Regions from separate parts of the Intrasporangium mesophilum genome, predicted to be linked through region 3. Evidence: riboswitches for the same ligand, from Rfam matches in the RefSeq annotation. Region 3 holds a riboswitch; each other region holds the start of a gene.

The links. Region 3 has a riboswitch for S-adenosylmethionine ahead of ACYVLP_RS08530 (LLM class flavin-dependent oxidoreductase). Riboswitches for the same ligand answer to the same signal wherever they lie in the genome.
Region 1: another riboswitch for S-adenosylmethionine. It lies ahead of ACYVLP_RS22435 (bifunctional o-acetylhomoserine/o-acetylserine sulfhydrylase); the one in region 3 lies ahead of ACYVLP_RS08530 (LLM class flavin-dependent oxidoreductase).
Region 2: another riboswitch for S-adenosylmethionine. It lies ahead of ACYVLP_RS10985 (aminotransferase class V-fold PLP-dependent enzyme); the one in region 3 lies ahead of ACYVLP_RS08530 (LLM class flavin-dependent oxidoreductase).

The regions. Positions count from the first base shown of each region.
Region 1 is NZ_BAAGRF010000029.1:567,066-572,232, reverse strand. Features, by position in the region: gene ACYVLP_RS22445 (Na+/H+ antiporter) at 1-792, shown strand, start outside; gene ACYVLP_RS22440 (hypothetical protein) at 852-1,733, shown strand; gene ACYVLP_RS22435 (bifunctional o-acetylhomoserine/o-acetylserine sulfhydrylase) at 1,809-3,128, opposite strand; SAM riboswitch class IV at 3,219-3,332, opposite strand; gene ACYVLP_RS22430 (acyl-CoA dehydrogenase family protein) at 3,458-4,621, shown strand; gene ACYVLP_RS22425 (DUF6541 family protein) at 4,644-5,167, opposite strand, start outside.
Region 2 is NZ_BAAGRF010000012.1:52,877-58,043, forward strand. Features, by position in the region: gene ACYVLP_RS10980 (endonuclease/exonuclease/phosphatase family protein) at 1-707, shown strand, start outside; gene ACYVLP_RS10985 (aminotransferase class V-fold PLP-dependent enzyme) at 799-2,184, opposite strand; SAM riboswitch class IV at 2,222-2,350, opposite strand; gene ACYVLP_RS10990 (ATP-binding cassette domain-containing protein) at 2,735-5,167, opposite strand, start outside.
Region 3 is NZ_BAAGRF010000009.1:229,708-234,874, forward strand. Features, by position in the region: gene helR (RNA polymerase recycling motor ATPase HelR) at 1-1,932, shown strand, start outside; gene ACYVLP_RS08530 (LLM class flavin-dependent oxidoreductase) at 1,946-2,899, opposite strand; SAM riboswitch class IV at 2,946-3,058, opposite strand; gene ACYVLP_RS08535 (VOC family protein) at 3,311-3,745, shown strand; gene ACYVLP_RS08540 (Ppx/GppA phosphatase family protein) at 3,888-5,167, shown strand, end outside.

The DNA of each region.
Region 1 (5,167 bases), on a different contig from region 3:
GCCTTGCTGCTCCCACAGAACACGCCGAACCGGGCCGTGCTCATCCTCATCGCCGTCGTCGTCACGGTCGGGACGCTGCTGATCCAGGGCACGACCCTGCCCAAGCTCGCTCATCGGCTCGGCGTCCGCGGGCCCGACCCCCGGGAGGACGCCCTCCAGGCGGCGACCGTCCTGCAGGCCGCGACCCGCGTCGGGCTGGAGCGGCTCGACGCCACCCCGGACGTCGACCCCGAGACCCGTGACGTGCTCCGCGAGCGCTCCGACGACCGGCTCAACCAGATGTGGGAGCGACTCGGCCCTCGTGGAGCCGACGCCGCCGAGACGCCGAGCGACCGGTACGTCCGTGCCAGGCTGGGAATGCTCCAGGCCGAGCGCGACGAGGTGCTTCGGCTGCGCGACGAGGGACGCGCCGACCACGTGGTGCTGCGCGTCGTGCTCGGCGCGCTCGACCTCGAGGAGACGATGCTCGACCGCATCGACAAGCAGACCGCACGTCTGGCAGAGAGTGAGATGTTGCCCGTGGAGACCATCCAAGCCCCGTGCGAGCACCTGGAGGACGGCGAGGCCTGCCTCGAGCCTCGGACACCCGAAGGCTGCGAGGAGTGCCTGCGTCAGGGGACGACGTGGGTGCACCTGCGCCTGTGCCTCGAGTGCGGGCATGTCGGGTGCTGCGACTCGTCCGAGTTCAAGCACGCGACCGCGCACTTCCATGAGACCGGACACCCGGTCATGCGCTCGATCGAGCCGGGGGAGTCGTGGCGGTGGTGCTACGTCGACCAGGTCGTCGGCTGAGCGGTTCCGCCCCCGTCACGGGCTGGCCGTGAGCGGCGGCGCCCTGCGACGATCTGGCGATGGCACAGAGCGCGGCCGGGCCGTATACCGACGAGTGCGTCGCCGCGGTCCGTGACGATCCGGGTGGCCGGCTGGACCTGCTGCGCCGCCTCTACGAGGTCCCGCGCCCCTACGACCGCGGCTACCTGCCGTACCTGCGCGCCGCGACGGCGTTCATGCGCTGGCAGCACCGGCGCGGGCTGCTCAACCCGGAGTCGGGTCCGTCGCCAGGGAGCCCCTGGTGGCGCGCCCTCAACGAGGCGCTCCTGCGCGACACGTGCGAGGCCCGGGCCCTGGCCTTCGGCCGGAGCGGCGAGCCCCGCACCCCGGGTGTCGCGGCGATGCTCGAGTTCATCCGAGCGCCCACGGCGACGTCGTGGTACCGCGCGCACAACGTGACGATCGCGACGGCATACCTGGCCAACGAGGCCACGGCCGCCCGCGAGCGCCAGGTCGAGCGCTTCTTCATCAACCTCGTCCTCGTGCGGGTCCTCTACGCGCACGCGCTCGTCGCCAACCCGCGCCTCGCGCTCGCCTGGCTAGCGCCCTGTGGGCGGCTCGTCGGCGACCCGCGGCTCAGCATGACCGGCATCTTCCTGTCGCTGTCGCGCGTGCTGCCGGACCGCTATCCGCTCGAGGGCGACCTCGAGGCGTACGTCGACGCGGAGCACAGCATCGGGCATCTGCTCGACGTCGGCATCATCGTGCCGCGGCTCGGCCCGCTGTTCGAGTGGTCGGCTCTCGCGCTCGGCCTCCCGGGTCTCGACGGGGTGCTCGCGCGCCCGGGAACCGTCCCGGCATACGCCTGGGACCCGCTGGAAGCCTCTGTCTGGCAGACCGAGCCGTCACGCCTGGCCCGGCTGGCCCGCCGTGCGGTGCCTCCGACGCGCCGTCGGACATAGCAACCCGGGGTCGCACGGCTGCGTCGAGCGCGTACGACCCCGGGTGACGTGACGTGGTGTGTCGGACGGTCCCGGCTACGCCTTGGCGGCAGTGAACCCCTGCTCCAGGTCGGCGAGGATGTCGTCGATGTGCTCGATCCCGACCGACAGGCGCACCAGGCCGGGCGTGACGCCGGCTGCGAGGCGGTCCTCGTCGGGGCCCTGCGAGTGGGTCGTCGACGCGGGGTGGATCACGAGCGACCGGACGTCGCCGATGTTCGCGACATGGCTGTGCAGCGTCAACGCCTCGACGAACCTCTTGCCCGCGTCGAGCCCGCCGACGATCTCGAACGACAGCACGGCGCCGGCGCCGCGCGGCGTGTATTTCTCCGCAAGCGTGTGGAACGGGCTGTCCGGCAAGGACGCCCAGACGACCCGCTCCACCTGCTCGTGCTCCGTGAGGTATGCCGCGACCTTGTGGGCGTTCTCGACATGACGCTCGATCCGCAGCGACAGAGTCTCGAGCCCCTGCGCGATGAGGAAGGCGTTGAACGGCGAGGCGGCCGGGCCGAGGTCCCGCAGCAGCTGCACGCGAGCCTTGAGGATGAAGGCGAGGTTGGCGCCGAGGGCGCTGCCGACGCCGAGGTCACGCGCGAAGACGAGTCCGTGGTAGCTCTCCTCGGGCGTGTTGTAGTTCGGGAACTTCTCGGGGTCGGCGCCGAAGTCGAAGCGGCCCGCGTCGACGATGACGCCCGCGATCGACGTGCCGTGCCCGCCGAGGTACTTCGTCGCCGAGTGGACCACCACGTCCGCGCCCCACTCGATCGGCCGGATGAGGTACGGCGTCGCGACCGTGTTGTCGACGACGAGCGGCACGCCGTGCTCGTGGGCGAGGGCGGCGACGGCCTCGATGTCGAGGATCTCTGACTTCGGGTTGGCGATCGTCTCGCCGAACAGCAGCTTGGTGTTGGGCCGGATCGCCGCCCGCCACGAGTCGATCGAGGTCGGGTCCTCCACGAAGCCGACCTCGATGCCGAACTTCGGCAGGGTGTGCTTGAAGAGGTTGAACGTGCCGCCGTAGAGCGACGGCGACACGACGACGTGGTCGCCGGCCTCGGCGATGTTGAGCACTGCGAGCGTCTCGGCGGCCTGGCCCGAGGCGACGAGCAGCGCTCCGACTCCACCTTCGAGGGCGGCGATCCGCTGCTCCACGACGTCGGTCGTCGGGTTCATGAGGCGGGTGTAGATGTTGCCGAACTCCTTGAGCCCGAACAGGTTTGCGGCGTGGTCTGTGTCGTTGAAGACGTAGCTGGTCGTCTGGTAGATCGGCAGGGCCCGCGCTCCCGTCGCGCTGTCGGCGGACTGTCCGGCATGGATCTGCTTGGTCTCGAAGGACCAGCTGGGGCTCGTCGTCATCGGTGTTTCCTCCATCGTTCGACAGGTCTGGTCGCCGATGACCGGGCGCACCCATGCCCCAGGCACCGACGGATCGGTGCGGAAGAGAACTCTCCGCGCTTGCCCACGGCGGATGCCGCGGACCAGGTCCTCACCCGGGGCACCCCACCGCGGTTGGAGGGTTGCCGGCCAGCGAGCCGGGGCTTGGCGCTGGCACTCATGACCTACTGCGGAGTGTAGGCACGCTTCGCGGTGGCCACGCAGGGGGCGTCCTCATGCTGGACGGCGGTCGCGTGGCGTCGATCACTAGGACGTCCTACTAAATCGAACTCGCGAGTAGGATCGCGCCCGTGAGCACGAACGCCGACTTCGACCTGTTCCGTACCAGCGAGGACCACGAGGCACTGCGGGAGGCGGTCCGCGCCGTCGCCGAGGACAAGATCGCCCCGTATGCCGCCTCCGTCGACGAGGAGGCGCGCTACCCCCAGGAGGCGCACGACGCCCTCGTCGCGTCCGATTTCTTCGCGCCCCACGTTCCGGAGGAGTACGACGGGGTCGGGGCCGATGCGCTGGCGACCTGCATCGTCATCGAGGAGGTGGCGAGGGTCTGTGCGTCCTCCTCACTCATCCCCGCCGTCAACAAGCTCGGCTCGCTGCCGCTCATCCTCGCCGGCAGCGACGAGATCAAGCGGACGTACCTCCCGCCCCTCGCGCAGGGCCGGACCACGTTCTCTTATGGCCTGTCCGAGCGGGAGGCCGGCTCCGACACCGCGGCCATGAAGTGCCGGGCCCGCGCCGACGGTGACGACTGGGTCATCAACGGCCAGAAGTCGTGGATCACCAACGCCGGTGTCTCGGAGTACTACACGGTCCTGGCCGTCACCGACCCCGACGGTCCCCGGGGCAGCAACGTCACGGCGTTCGTCCTCGAGAAGTCAGACCAGGGGTTCACGTTCGGCGAGAAGGAGCGCAAGCTCGGCATCAAGGGCAGCCCGACGCGTGAGCTGCACTTCGACAACGTCCGTATCCCCGGCGACCGCGTGGTCGGCGTCGTGGGCGACGGGCTCAAGCTGGCGCTGCGCACCCTCGACCACACCCGGGTCACCATCGGCGCGCAGGCCGTCGGCATCGCCCAAGGCGCCATCGACCAGGCCATCGCCTACGTCAAGGACCGCAAGCAGTTCGGCAAGCGGATCGCCGACTTCCAGGGCATCCAGTTCATGCTTGCCGACATGGCGATGGAGCTCGAGGCAGCCCGCCAGATGGTCTACGTCGCAGCGGCCAAGTCCGAGCGCGGCGACAAGGACCTTCCCTTCTTCGGCGCGGCCGCGAAGTGCTACGCCTCTGACGTCGCGATGAAGGTGACGACGGACGCGGTGCAGCTGCTCGGAGGCGCCGGCTACACCCGGGACTTCCCGCTCGAGCGGATGATGCGCGACGCGAAGATCACGCAGATCTACGAGGGCACGAACCAGGTCCAGCGCATCGTCATGGCCCGCCAGCTGCTCGGGTGACTGCTCCGGTGACGGCTGCTGCTCACTCGGCGCAGGAGATCCGCCGGTAGAGGGTGTAGGGCCCCGCTGAGCGGACCTTCTGCCAGGCGGGTGACCTGTCCACCGCGTCGACCCCCCGGTACTCGTCCAGCGTCACCTTGAGCACCGGGTGCGCCGCCTCGCCGCCGGTGACGGCCCAGTCCACCTGGTGCCGCTGCGCGGCCGCGCAGACCTCCGGGTCGGCGCCGACGGCGTCGAGACGCAAGGACAAAAGGGAGATGTCGCCGGGGTAGTTCGTCTTCTCGGTCGGTACGAGGAGGCGACGCCCACTGACGACGTAGAGGTACGTCGCACCGTTCCACGGGTTTGCGGCGACGACGGCATCCGGGGGCAGTGACGCCGACAGCTCCCGGAGCGCGACCAGCTCGTCGTCGGTGACCCACGACCGGTCGGCCGACGGGTGGAAGTACGGTCGCAGCACCTCCTGGTGGGCGCCGACGTAGAGGATGGTCGTGGCTCCGAGCACGGCGACGGCGCCCACCGCCGCAGCCTCGCGCCGGGTCACGA
Region 2 (5,167 bases), on a different contig from region 3:
CCAAGGCGGACCGCGACCTCACGGTCATGGCAGCGAACCTGCGCTTCGGGCAGGCGAACCCGCTGCAGCTGATGGACGCCGTGCGCTACCACAGCGTCGACGTGCTCGTGCTCACGGAGGCCACGCCGGACGCCATCCAGGGTCTCGACGACGACGGCGCGACCGCTTACTTCACGCAGCGGGTCGGAACGCCTCGGGCGGACACCTACACCGGCACGATGATCCTCTCGCGCTACCCGCTGAGCCTGCGCAGCGCCGGGACCGACCCTGCCGTCGAGGCGACGCCGAGCGCGCAGCCCGAGGTCGACGTGACTGTCGCCGAAGGCCGGGTGCGCCTCAAGGTGGCGCACCCGATGGCTCCGCTGCGCGGCGCGACGGACCAGTGGCACGCCGGCCTGCAGCGCCTCGACGCCTGGAAGGACGCGCAGCAGGGCAGCGAGCCGGTGCTCATCGCCGGTGACTTCAACGCGGCCTTCGGCCATCCGGTCTTCCGTGACCTCGCGACCGGGCTGATGGACGCCCAGCGGGAGGCTGGTCAGGGCTGGGTGCGCACCTGGCCCTACTCCGACAGCCGTATGCCGCCCTACGTCCAGATCGACCACGTGCTGAGCCGGGGGCTCACCCTCGTCGACGCCGGTGAGATTGCGTACAACCGGGCCGACCACGCGGCCGTGTGGGCGAGCTACGCCCTCCGGAAAGCCGGCTGACCGCCGCCGGGGGGCCGCGCCGTCCCGAACTGGTCGAGTGAGCGCGTCGTCCCACGCCTCCCACGTTGCCGAGGACGCGCTGGTCCGCGCCTCACCAGGGCCGGTCGACCTCGATGTCGCGCGGGTCGTCGCCGTCGAGCACCCAGCCCGCCTCGGTGTGCGACCAGGACGAGACCGGGCCCTGCTCGACCAGCCGGCGGACCGCCGTGACGAGGCGCTCGACGCCCTCCGCCGTGCTGCCCAGCCCGATGCTGGCGCGGACGGCGGTAGCCGGCTGCTCGCCCCAGGGGTCGTCGAGGAGCTCATCGACGAGCAGGTGCGCGCAGAACTTGCCGTCACGCACACCGATCCCGTGCTCGACGGAGAGCACCTGCGACACGAGGGAGGAGTCGAAGCCGTCGACGGTGAAGGCCACGACGCCGACCCGGTCGTGCTCATCATCGAAGATGTGGAGCACCTCGACGCCGGGCACGTCCTCCAGGCCGTCCCGCAGGCGTGACAGGAGCTGCTCCTCGTGAGCCTCGATCGCGGCTCGGTGTTGGCGGATCGTCGCGCACGCCGCGGCGAGGGCGATGGCACCGATGACGTTCGGGCTGCCGCCCTCATGGCGGGCCGGGCCGACCGCCCACGTCGTGCCCTCCTCGGTGACGGCACGGGTGGCGCCCCCGCCGAACAGGTACGGCGTGCCGGCGTCGAGCCAGTCGGACCGGCCCGCGAGGACGCCGGCGCCGTAGGGGGCGTACGTCTTGTGGCCGGAGAACGCGACGTAGTCGGCATCCCAGGCGGCGAGGTCGATGGTGCGGTGCGCGGACAGCTGCGCGGCATCGACGGCGATGCGTGCCCCGTGGTCGTGGGCGAGCCGCGCGAACCGCTCGACGGGCCAGACCTCGCCGGTCACGTTGGACGCGGCCGCGATGACCACGAGCCGGTGACGCGATGGGTGCTCCGAGAGTGCCTCGTCGAGCAGCGCGTGGGCGTCCTCGACCGACTCCGGGACCGGAAGCCGGACCGTGCGGAAGCGGCCCCACGGAAGCAGCGTCGAGTGGTGCTCGGTCCCGAAGACGAACACGGTCGTGCGGCCCGGCAGGGCCCTGGACAGCACCGACCAGGAGTCCGTGGTCGTGCGGGTGAAGACGACGATGTCGTCCGCTCGGGCCCCGACGAACTCGGCCACCTCGGAGCGGGCCTGCTCGTACCACGCGCTCGTCAGGCGGGAGGCGAACCCGGCGCCGCGGTGGACGGAGGAGTACGTCTCCAGCGCCCGGTCGACCGCAGCCTTGACCTCGGTCAGGGCCGGGGTCGAGGCGGCGTGGTCGAGGTTGGCGTAGGTGACCTCGCCCCTCAGGGTGGGGACGCGCAGGCCGGCGCCGACGACGCTCGGCAGCGTGTTCGCCTCCGGCACGACGTGCAGGGCCCGCGTGCGCACGACCGGCGCCGGCGCGCCGCCACAGAGTGCGGTGGTAGGGAGAACGGACATGAGACTGCTCCTGGGTCTGAGGGACCCACCGGATGCAGGCCCGCGCTTGCCGGCCCTCGCATGTCACGAACACCACGAGGAACGGCCAGGTCGTCACCCGGAGCACCCCACCGCGGAGGAGGGTTGCTGGCCAGCGAGCCGGGGCTTGTCGCTGACACTCTTGACCTGGCACGACGATAGGGGGCCCGCCGGAGGCCTGTCCACCCGTCGGTCCGGAGGTGTCGCCATCTGAGACACCGTGCCGCCCCGCGTCGTGCTCTCCTGTCGAGCGCTCCTGTCGCGCCCTCCTGTCCCGCCCTCCTGTCGCCCTGTCCGTCGCGCGTCTGGCCGGCGGACTCCACCCTCACGTCCAGTGAGCAGCTCGTCCCTCTGGCCACTCTGGCCACTCGGTTCGACGGGGCTGCTGGGACTGAGCGCTCACTCGACCTGCGTTGAGGTCGGGGCGTGTGTGTGGTCGTGTGGCTGGTGGGACTGGGCGCTCACTCGACGAGAGGCGGGGGTGGGAAGGACGTCGCGCTCCACGGTCGCGTGGCCTCCCGCCGGGGTGAGGTCACCCCCCGACGTATGCCGCGAGGTGCTCGCCCGTGAGCGTGCCCTGCGACGCCACGAGCTCGGCGGGAGAACCCTCGAAGACGACCCGGCCGCCGTCGTGGCCAGCGCCCGGGCCGAGGTCGATGACCCAGTCGGCATGCGCCATGACGGCCTGGTGGTGCTCGATGACGATGACGGACTTGCCGGAGTCGACCAGCCGGTCGAGGAGCCCGAGCAGCTGCTCGACGTCGGCCAGGTGCAGACCGCTCGTCGGCTCGTCGAGCACGTAGACGTCGCCCTTCTCGGCCATCTGCGTCGCCAGCTTGAGCCGCTGACGCTCGCCGCCGGACAGCGTGGTGAGGGGCTGGCCGAGGCTGAGGTAACCCAGCCCGACGTCGTCCAACCGGCGCAGGATCTGGTGCGCCGGAGGGATCTTGGCCTCGCTGTCGGCGAAGAACTCGACGGCCTCGGCGACGGGCATGGCCAGGACCTCGCTGATGTCCTTGCCGCCGAAGGTGTACTCGAGCACCTGGGCCTGGAACCGCTTGCCTCCGCACTCCTCGCACACGACGGCGACTCCGGCCATCATCGCCAGGTCGGTGTAGATCACCCCGGCGCCGTTGCACGTCGGGCACGCGCCCTCGGAGTTGGCGCTGAACAGCGCCGGCTTGACCCCGTTGGCCTTGGCGAAGGCCTTCCGGATCGGCTCGAGCAGCCCGGTGTACGTGGCGGGATTGCTGCGGCGAGATCCGCGGATCGCTCCCTGGTCGACGACCACCACGCCGTCGCGGCCCGCAACCGAGCCGCGCACCAGCGAGCTCTTGCCGGAGCCCGCCACGCCGGTGATGACGACAAGCACGCCGAGCGGAAGGTCGACGTCGACGTCCCGCAGGTTGTGCGTGCTCGCGCCGCGCACCTCGAGGGCTCCGGACGAGGTCCGGACGGACGGCTTGAGCCTGGCGCGGTCGTCGAGGTGTCGCCCGGTGATCGTGTCGCTCCCGCGAAGCCCGTCGACGGTCCCCTCGAAGACCACCTCGCCGCCGGCCGTGCCCGCGCCGGGCCCGAGGTCGACGACGTGGTCGGCGATGGCGATGGCCTCGGGCTTGTGCTCCACCACGAGCACCGTGTTGCCCTTGTCGCGCAGCTGCAGCAGCAGGCCGTTCATGCGCTGGATGTCATGGGGGTGCAGGCCGATCGTCGGCTCGTCGAAGACATACGTGACGTCGGTGAGCGAGGACCCCAGGTGCCGGATCATCTTGGTGCGCTGGGCTTCTCCGCCGGACAGCGTGCCCGACGAACGATCGAGGCTGAGGTAGCCCAGACCCATCTCGACGAACGACTCGAGGGCGTCACGAAGCGCGGTCAGCAGCGGGGCCACTGACGGCTCCTGCAGTGCGCGCACCCAGTCGGCGAGGTCGCTGATCTGCATGGCGCACGCGTCGGCGATGCTGATGCCCGCGATCTTCGAGGACCGGGCCGCCTTGCTCAGGCGGGTTCCCTCGCACTCGGGACAGGTCGTGAAGGTCACCGCCCGCTCGACGAAGGCGCGGATGTGCGGCTGGAGCGAGTCGACGTCCTTGGACAGCATCGACTTCTGGATCTTCGGGACGAGCCCCTCGTAGGTGAGGTTGATCCCCTCGACCTTGATCTTGGTCGGCTCCTTGTAGAGCAGGTCGTGCAGCTCCCTCTTGGTGTACTTGCGGATCGGCTTGTCCGGGTCGAAGAAGCCGCTGCCGCGGAAGATGCGGCCGTACCAGCCGTCCATGCTGTAGCCCGGGATCGTCAGGGCGCCCTCGTTGAGCGACCTGGACTCGTCGTAGAGCGCGGTCAGGTCGAAGTCCGTCACGTTGCCCATGCCCTCGCAGCGGGGACACATGCCGCCGGTGATGCTGAAGCTGCGCCGCTCCTTCGTCGTCGAGCCGCCCCGCTCGATGGTGACCGCTCCGGCCCCGGAGATCGAGGCGACGTTGAACGAGTAGGCCTGCGGCGACCCGATGTGGGGCTTTCCGAGACGGCTGAACAGGATCCGGAGCATGGCGTTCGCGTCGGTGACGGTTCCGACGGTGGAGCGAGGGTTGGACCCCATCCGTTCCTGGTCCACGATGATCGCCGTCGTCAGCCCGTCGAGCACGTCGACGTCGGGCCGGGACAGGGTCGGCATGAACCCCTGGACGAAAGCGCTGTAGGTCTCGTTGATCATCCGCTGGGACTCAGCGGCGATCGTGTCGAACACGAGCGAGCTCTTCCCGGACCCGGATACGCCCGTGAACGCCGTCAAGCGCCGCTTGGGGATCTCGATGCTGATGTCCTTGAGGTTGTTCTCGCGTGCGCCGTGGACGCGGATCAGGTCATGGCTGTCGGCGACGTGCGCCGTCCCCGACCGCGCTGCGCCCTCAGCCGGCGAGCCGTCGGCCGCCTTCGCGCCGTCCGCGGCCGCGCTCGCCTTCTTCCG
Region 3 (5,167 bases):
GACCCGGACCCGATCTACATCGGACGCCTCGGGCTCAAGGACAGCGCGGGACGCCAGCTCCTCGTGGACTGGCGCGCTCCGGCCGCGGAGCCGTTCTTCGGTGCGACCCACGCCAACCCGATGGGCCTGACGAGCCGTCGCCGGTACCGCTGGGCCCGCGGAAGGGTCAACGACTTCTGGGACGAGGTGTTCGCCCCGGACGGGGTGGACCACCACGCCGCACTCGATGACCAGTCCGCCTTCATCGCCAGCCTCGGCGGGTCTCGCACGTCCCGGATGCGCGACGTGCTTAGCACGATCCAGGCCGACCAGGACGCCATCATCCGTGCGGGCTCGCGCGGCCCGCTCGTCGTGGACGGAGGGCCCGGCACCGGCAAGACGGTCGTCGCACTGCACCGGACGGCATACCTGCTCTACTCCGACCCGCGCCTGGGGCACCGGCGCGGCGGCGTCCTCTTCGTCGGCCCGCACGAGCCGTACCTCGCCTACGTGTCCGACGTCCTGCCCAGCCTCGGTGAGGAAGGCGTTCTGACCTGCACGCTGCGCGACCTCGTCCCCGAGGGGGCGACCGCGAGCGCCGAGACGGACCCGGAGGTCGCGCGCCTGAAGTCGTCGGCCGCCATGGTGACGGCGATCGAGCCGGCTGTGCTGCTCTACGAGGAGCCGCCCACCGAAGGGATGACCGTCGAGACGCCCTGGGCGCAGGTGTGGATCAGCGCCGACGACTGGGCGCAGGCCTTCCGGGCTGTGGAACCGGGCACCCCGCACAACGAGGCGCGCGACCAGATCTGGGACGAGCTCGTCTCGATCATCGCCGACAGGCACGACGACGAGTTCGATGACGAGGACCACGAAGAGGACCATGACGAGGACCGCGACGAGAACCACGACGAGGACCATGACGACCGCACGCCGGAGCGGATGCGCGCCTCGCTGCGCCAGAACCGGGAGCTGGTGACCGCGCTCAACCGGGCGTGGCCGATGCTCGAGGCGACCGACCTCGTCGGCGACCTGTGGACGGTGCCGGCCTATCTGCGCCGCTGTGCCCCGTGGCTGACCGTCGAGGAGGTCCGCACGCTTCAGCGCGGGGACGCGCAGGCGTGGACGGTCTCCGACCTGCCGCTGCTCGACGCCGCGCGTCAGCGGCTCGGCGACGCAGAGGCCTCTGGCCGCAAGACCCGTCGCGACGCTGTCGTGTCGGCCGAGCGCGAGCAGATGGCGCGGGTGGTGGACGACCTCATCGCGTCCGACGACTCGGAGATGCACGTGATGTCGATGCTGCGCGGGCAGGACCTCGCGGACGCACTGGTCGACGAGTCGGGACTCGACAACGGCGAGCTCGACCGGCTGACAGGGCCATTCGCCCACATCGTCGTGGACGAGGCCCAGGAGCTCACCGATGCCGAGTGGCAGATGCTGCTGCTCCGGTGCCCGTCACGCAGCCTCACCATCGTCGGCGACCGCGCCCAGGCGCGGCACGGCTTCACCGAGACCTGGGGGGAGCGCCTCGGTCGGATCGGCCTCGACCGCCACACGCTCGCGTCGCTGACCATCAACTACCGGACGCCCACGGAGGTGATGGCCGAGGCCGAGCCGGTGATCCGTGCAGCCATCCCGGACGCCAATGTGCCGACCTCGATCCGCGACGGCCGAGCGCCCGTGGTGCACGCCTCTACCGCCGACCGGGACCAGCTCCTCGACGCCTGGCTCGCCACCCATGGCGAGGGAGTCGCTTGTGTCATAGGCGATTCCACGTTCGCCGCGACATCACGAGTGCGGTCGCTGACCCCGGAGCTGGCCAAGGGTCTGGAGTTCGACCTGGTCGTGCTGGTCGACCCTGAGTCGTTCGGCACCGGCATCGAAGGGGCGGTCGACCGCTACGTCTCCATGACCCGGGCGACCCAGCAGCTGGCGATCCTGACGAGCACCTGACGCATCGCGCAGCTCACGCCACCACGTGCGCGGGTCCCGTCGCCCGGCCTTCGCGTCGGGACACCTCTGCGCGGACGAGGGGGATCACGTGACGGCCGAAGTCGACTGCGTCCGTGCGGGTGTCGAGGCCCTGCACCGAGAAGACCCTGACGCCGAGGTCGTAGTAGGCGAGCAGGGTGGTCGCGACCGTGTCAGGCGTCCCGACGAGCTGAGTCCGGCCTTGTCGGGCGTCGCCTGCGAGGGTCGTGCCGGCGGCGCCTGCAGCCCTCTCCTCGGCGATCCGTGCGGTCGCCCCGATGACTGCCCGGAAGGCGACTTGGAACCGAGCACTGTCACGACCGGCGGCACCTGCGCCCGCGCGGATACCGTCGAGCTGCGCCGCCGTCGGAAGGAGACCGCCGCCTCGCAGCTCGACGGTATCCGCCGCAGCGGCCGCCGCCTCGGATGGTGTCCCGCCGGTCCTGCGCACGGTGATGCTCGGACGGGGGCTTTGTGCGGGCCTGATGCCTGGCGCTCGGCCTTCGACGCGATAGTGCCGGCCGGCGAAGCTGAACGGCTCCGAGCTGGTCCACGCAAGCTTGAGGAGTGTGAGGTACTCGCTCGTGGGCGTGGAGCCTCCCACATCAGGATGCTGGGGCGACACGTCATCGTCGTCGATGAGCAGCTCGAGGCGGCCGCCGCTGAGGTGGTCGAGGGTCGCGAAGGTCCGTGCCGCCGCGAGGGGGTGACCCGCTGCCGGCCGGTGGGCGACCACGATGTCGAGCAGCTCGGTCTGGCTGCCGACATAGGCCGCAATCATGGCCGGGTCCGCTGATCCGCGGTCATCGGCGACGAGGACCTTGTCCCACCCGTAGTCCTCGTGAGCGCGGGCAAGGCGAGCGGCCTGGTAGAGATCAAGTGAGCTCAGCTCTCCGTGGGTCTTCCCGGGCTCGACCGGGAACGCGACACCGAGGAACTCGACTGGCATTTCGGGGTCTCCTTGCCTGTGCGGGTGCAGTTGGGGACCCGGGTCGAGTCCACGCTTGCCGGCGCCGGTCGGCGACAGCCGGGTCGTCATCCGGAGCACCCCGCCGCGGAGGAGGGTTGCTGCCCAGCGAGCCGGGGCTTGGCGCTGGAGCTCTTGACCTGCGGCCACGCTACGCAGCGCGCTCAAGGCCAGTCAACGCGAGGATTGGCCCGGATTGGTCTGCTTCTGAGCGCTCGCCGTGATCGTCGAGTTGGCTCGAATTGCTTTCTGTTACAAGCGATTTAGAGGGTGGACTGCCATTGTGCGACCATCAAATTCCTATCGTTTCGCTGGGATATTGGTCGAAGGGCTTCTTGCATGGTGAGACGCCTGCCGGCGTAGCGTGATCTGGACTGATGAAAGGGAGGAGACATGGCGAACCTCGTCGTGCATTTCGAGATCCACGCATCAGAGCCGCAGCGGCTCATCGACTTCTACGGCCAGCTGCTCGGCTGGACGTTCAGTCAGTTCGGCGACATGCCGTACTGGTCCATCGACACCGGCGAGGGCTCGATGAAGATGAACGAGCCCGGCAGCGGCATCAACGGCGGACTGACCCAGCGCCAGGGCCCGGCCCCGGAGCCCGGAGCACCCGTCACGGGGTGCGACATCGTGATCGGGGTGGACGGCAACGTCGACGACGTGTTCAAGAAGGGGCTGGACCTCGGCGGCATAGAGGCGCTTCCCCTCGCGGACATGGAAGGCATCGGACGTGTCGGCTACCTGCTGGACCCTGACGGCAACGTGTTCGGGCTCATCTCGCCGGTCCTGTCCGATGGCAGGAACGTCATGGATGGCGGCGGCTGACCGGCAACACACCCGGAAACCTGCATCTCCGCACAGTTGCAACAGGGGCGAGCTGCCGACTTCCGGGTGTGTTGCCTCGCGGGTGGGCTGACGCACAATACGCTCGTCTCGCGACGCGTACGACGACGAAGGTGGTCAGACAGTGGCCGTGATCATCCCCCGCTGGGAGTGGCGGTGCTTCGGCGAGCGTTTCGGGGCCGCTGAGGCGCGCATCGACTCACTCACGCCCGACCGCGTGCAGGAGAGCGACGAGATCTACCTGCTGTCCTCGACCGGCACGGATGCCGTCAAGGTCCGTGACGAGCTGATGGACGTCAAGCACCTCGTGCAGGTGAATGCCGACGGTCTCGAGCAGTGGGTCCCCGTCATGAAGGCGGCCTTCCCGCTGACCACGGCCGATGTGAAGGAAATGCTTGCGGCGCTTGGCATTTCGTCCTCGGCGTCCAAGCTTCGCACCACGTACACCCTTGCCGACCTGATGGGCGAGGTGGTGGTCCCGAACGCCGACCTCATCGCGGTCGAGGTGCACAAGAGGCGCGTGCGGTACACCATCGGCGGCTGCATCTCGGAGGTGACCGACGTGCGTGCGGGGGATGCGTCCACGCGCACCATTGCCATCGAGTCGGAGGACGCCGAGCGAGTCGTCGCCGCCGTGCGCGACCTCGGCCTGCCGTTGCGGCCGAACGTCAGCTTCGCCAGTGGCCTCAGGCGGCTCGTCCGTTTCGGCACCGAGCGGTATGCCGTCATCGACGTGGGCACGAACTCGGTGAAGTTCCACATCGGCGAGCGTGGGGCGGACGGCGCGTGGCGCACCGTCGTGGACCGCGCGGAGACGACGCGGCTCGGCGACGGCCTGCAGGAGACGGGCCGCCTCAACCCCGAGCCGATGGCGCGAACGGTGGAGGCCGTCGCCGGCATGGCCGAGCAGGCCCGGGCGGTCGGGGCCGCGCACATCGCCGCGGTCGGGACCGCCGGGCTGCGGATCGCCCCGAACAGCGCGGACTTCATCGCGGCCGTCCGCGAGCGCTGTGGGGTGACGGTCGAGGTCATCTCGGGCGACGAGGAGACCCGGCTGGCGTACCTGGGTGCGCAGTCGGGCATCGGTGCGGCACCAGGGTCGCGGGTGGTCTTCGACACCGGTGGCGGCAGCTCGCAGTTCACCTTCGGGCACGGGGACCAGATCGACGAGCGCTTCAGCGTCGACGTCGGCGCGGTGCGGTTCACGGAGCGCTATGGCCTGGCGGGCGCGGTCACACCCGATGTGCTCAACGAGGCCCTCGACGCGATCGCGGCCGACCTCTCGCGCCTCGACGGACGGCCCGCGCCCGACGCGCTCGTCGCCATGGGCGGTGCCGTCACGAACCTCGCGGCGGTCAAGCACGGGCTCGCCCACTACGACCCCGAGGTGGTGCAGGGCACCGT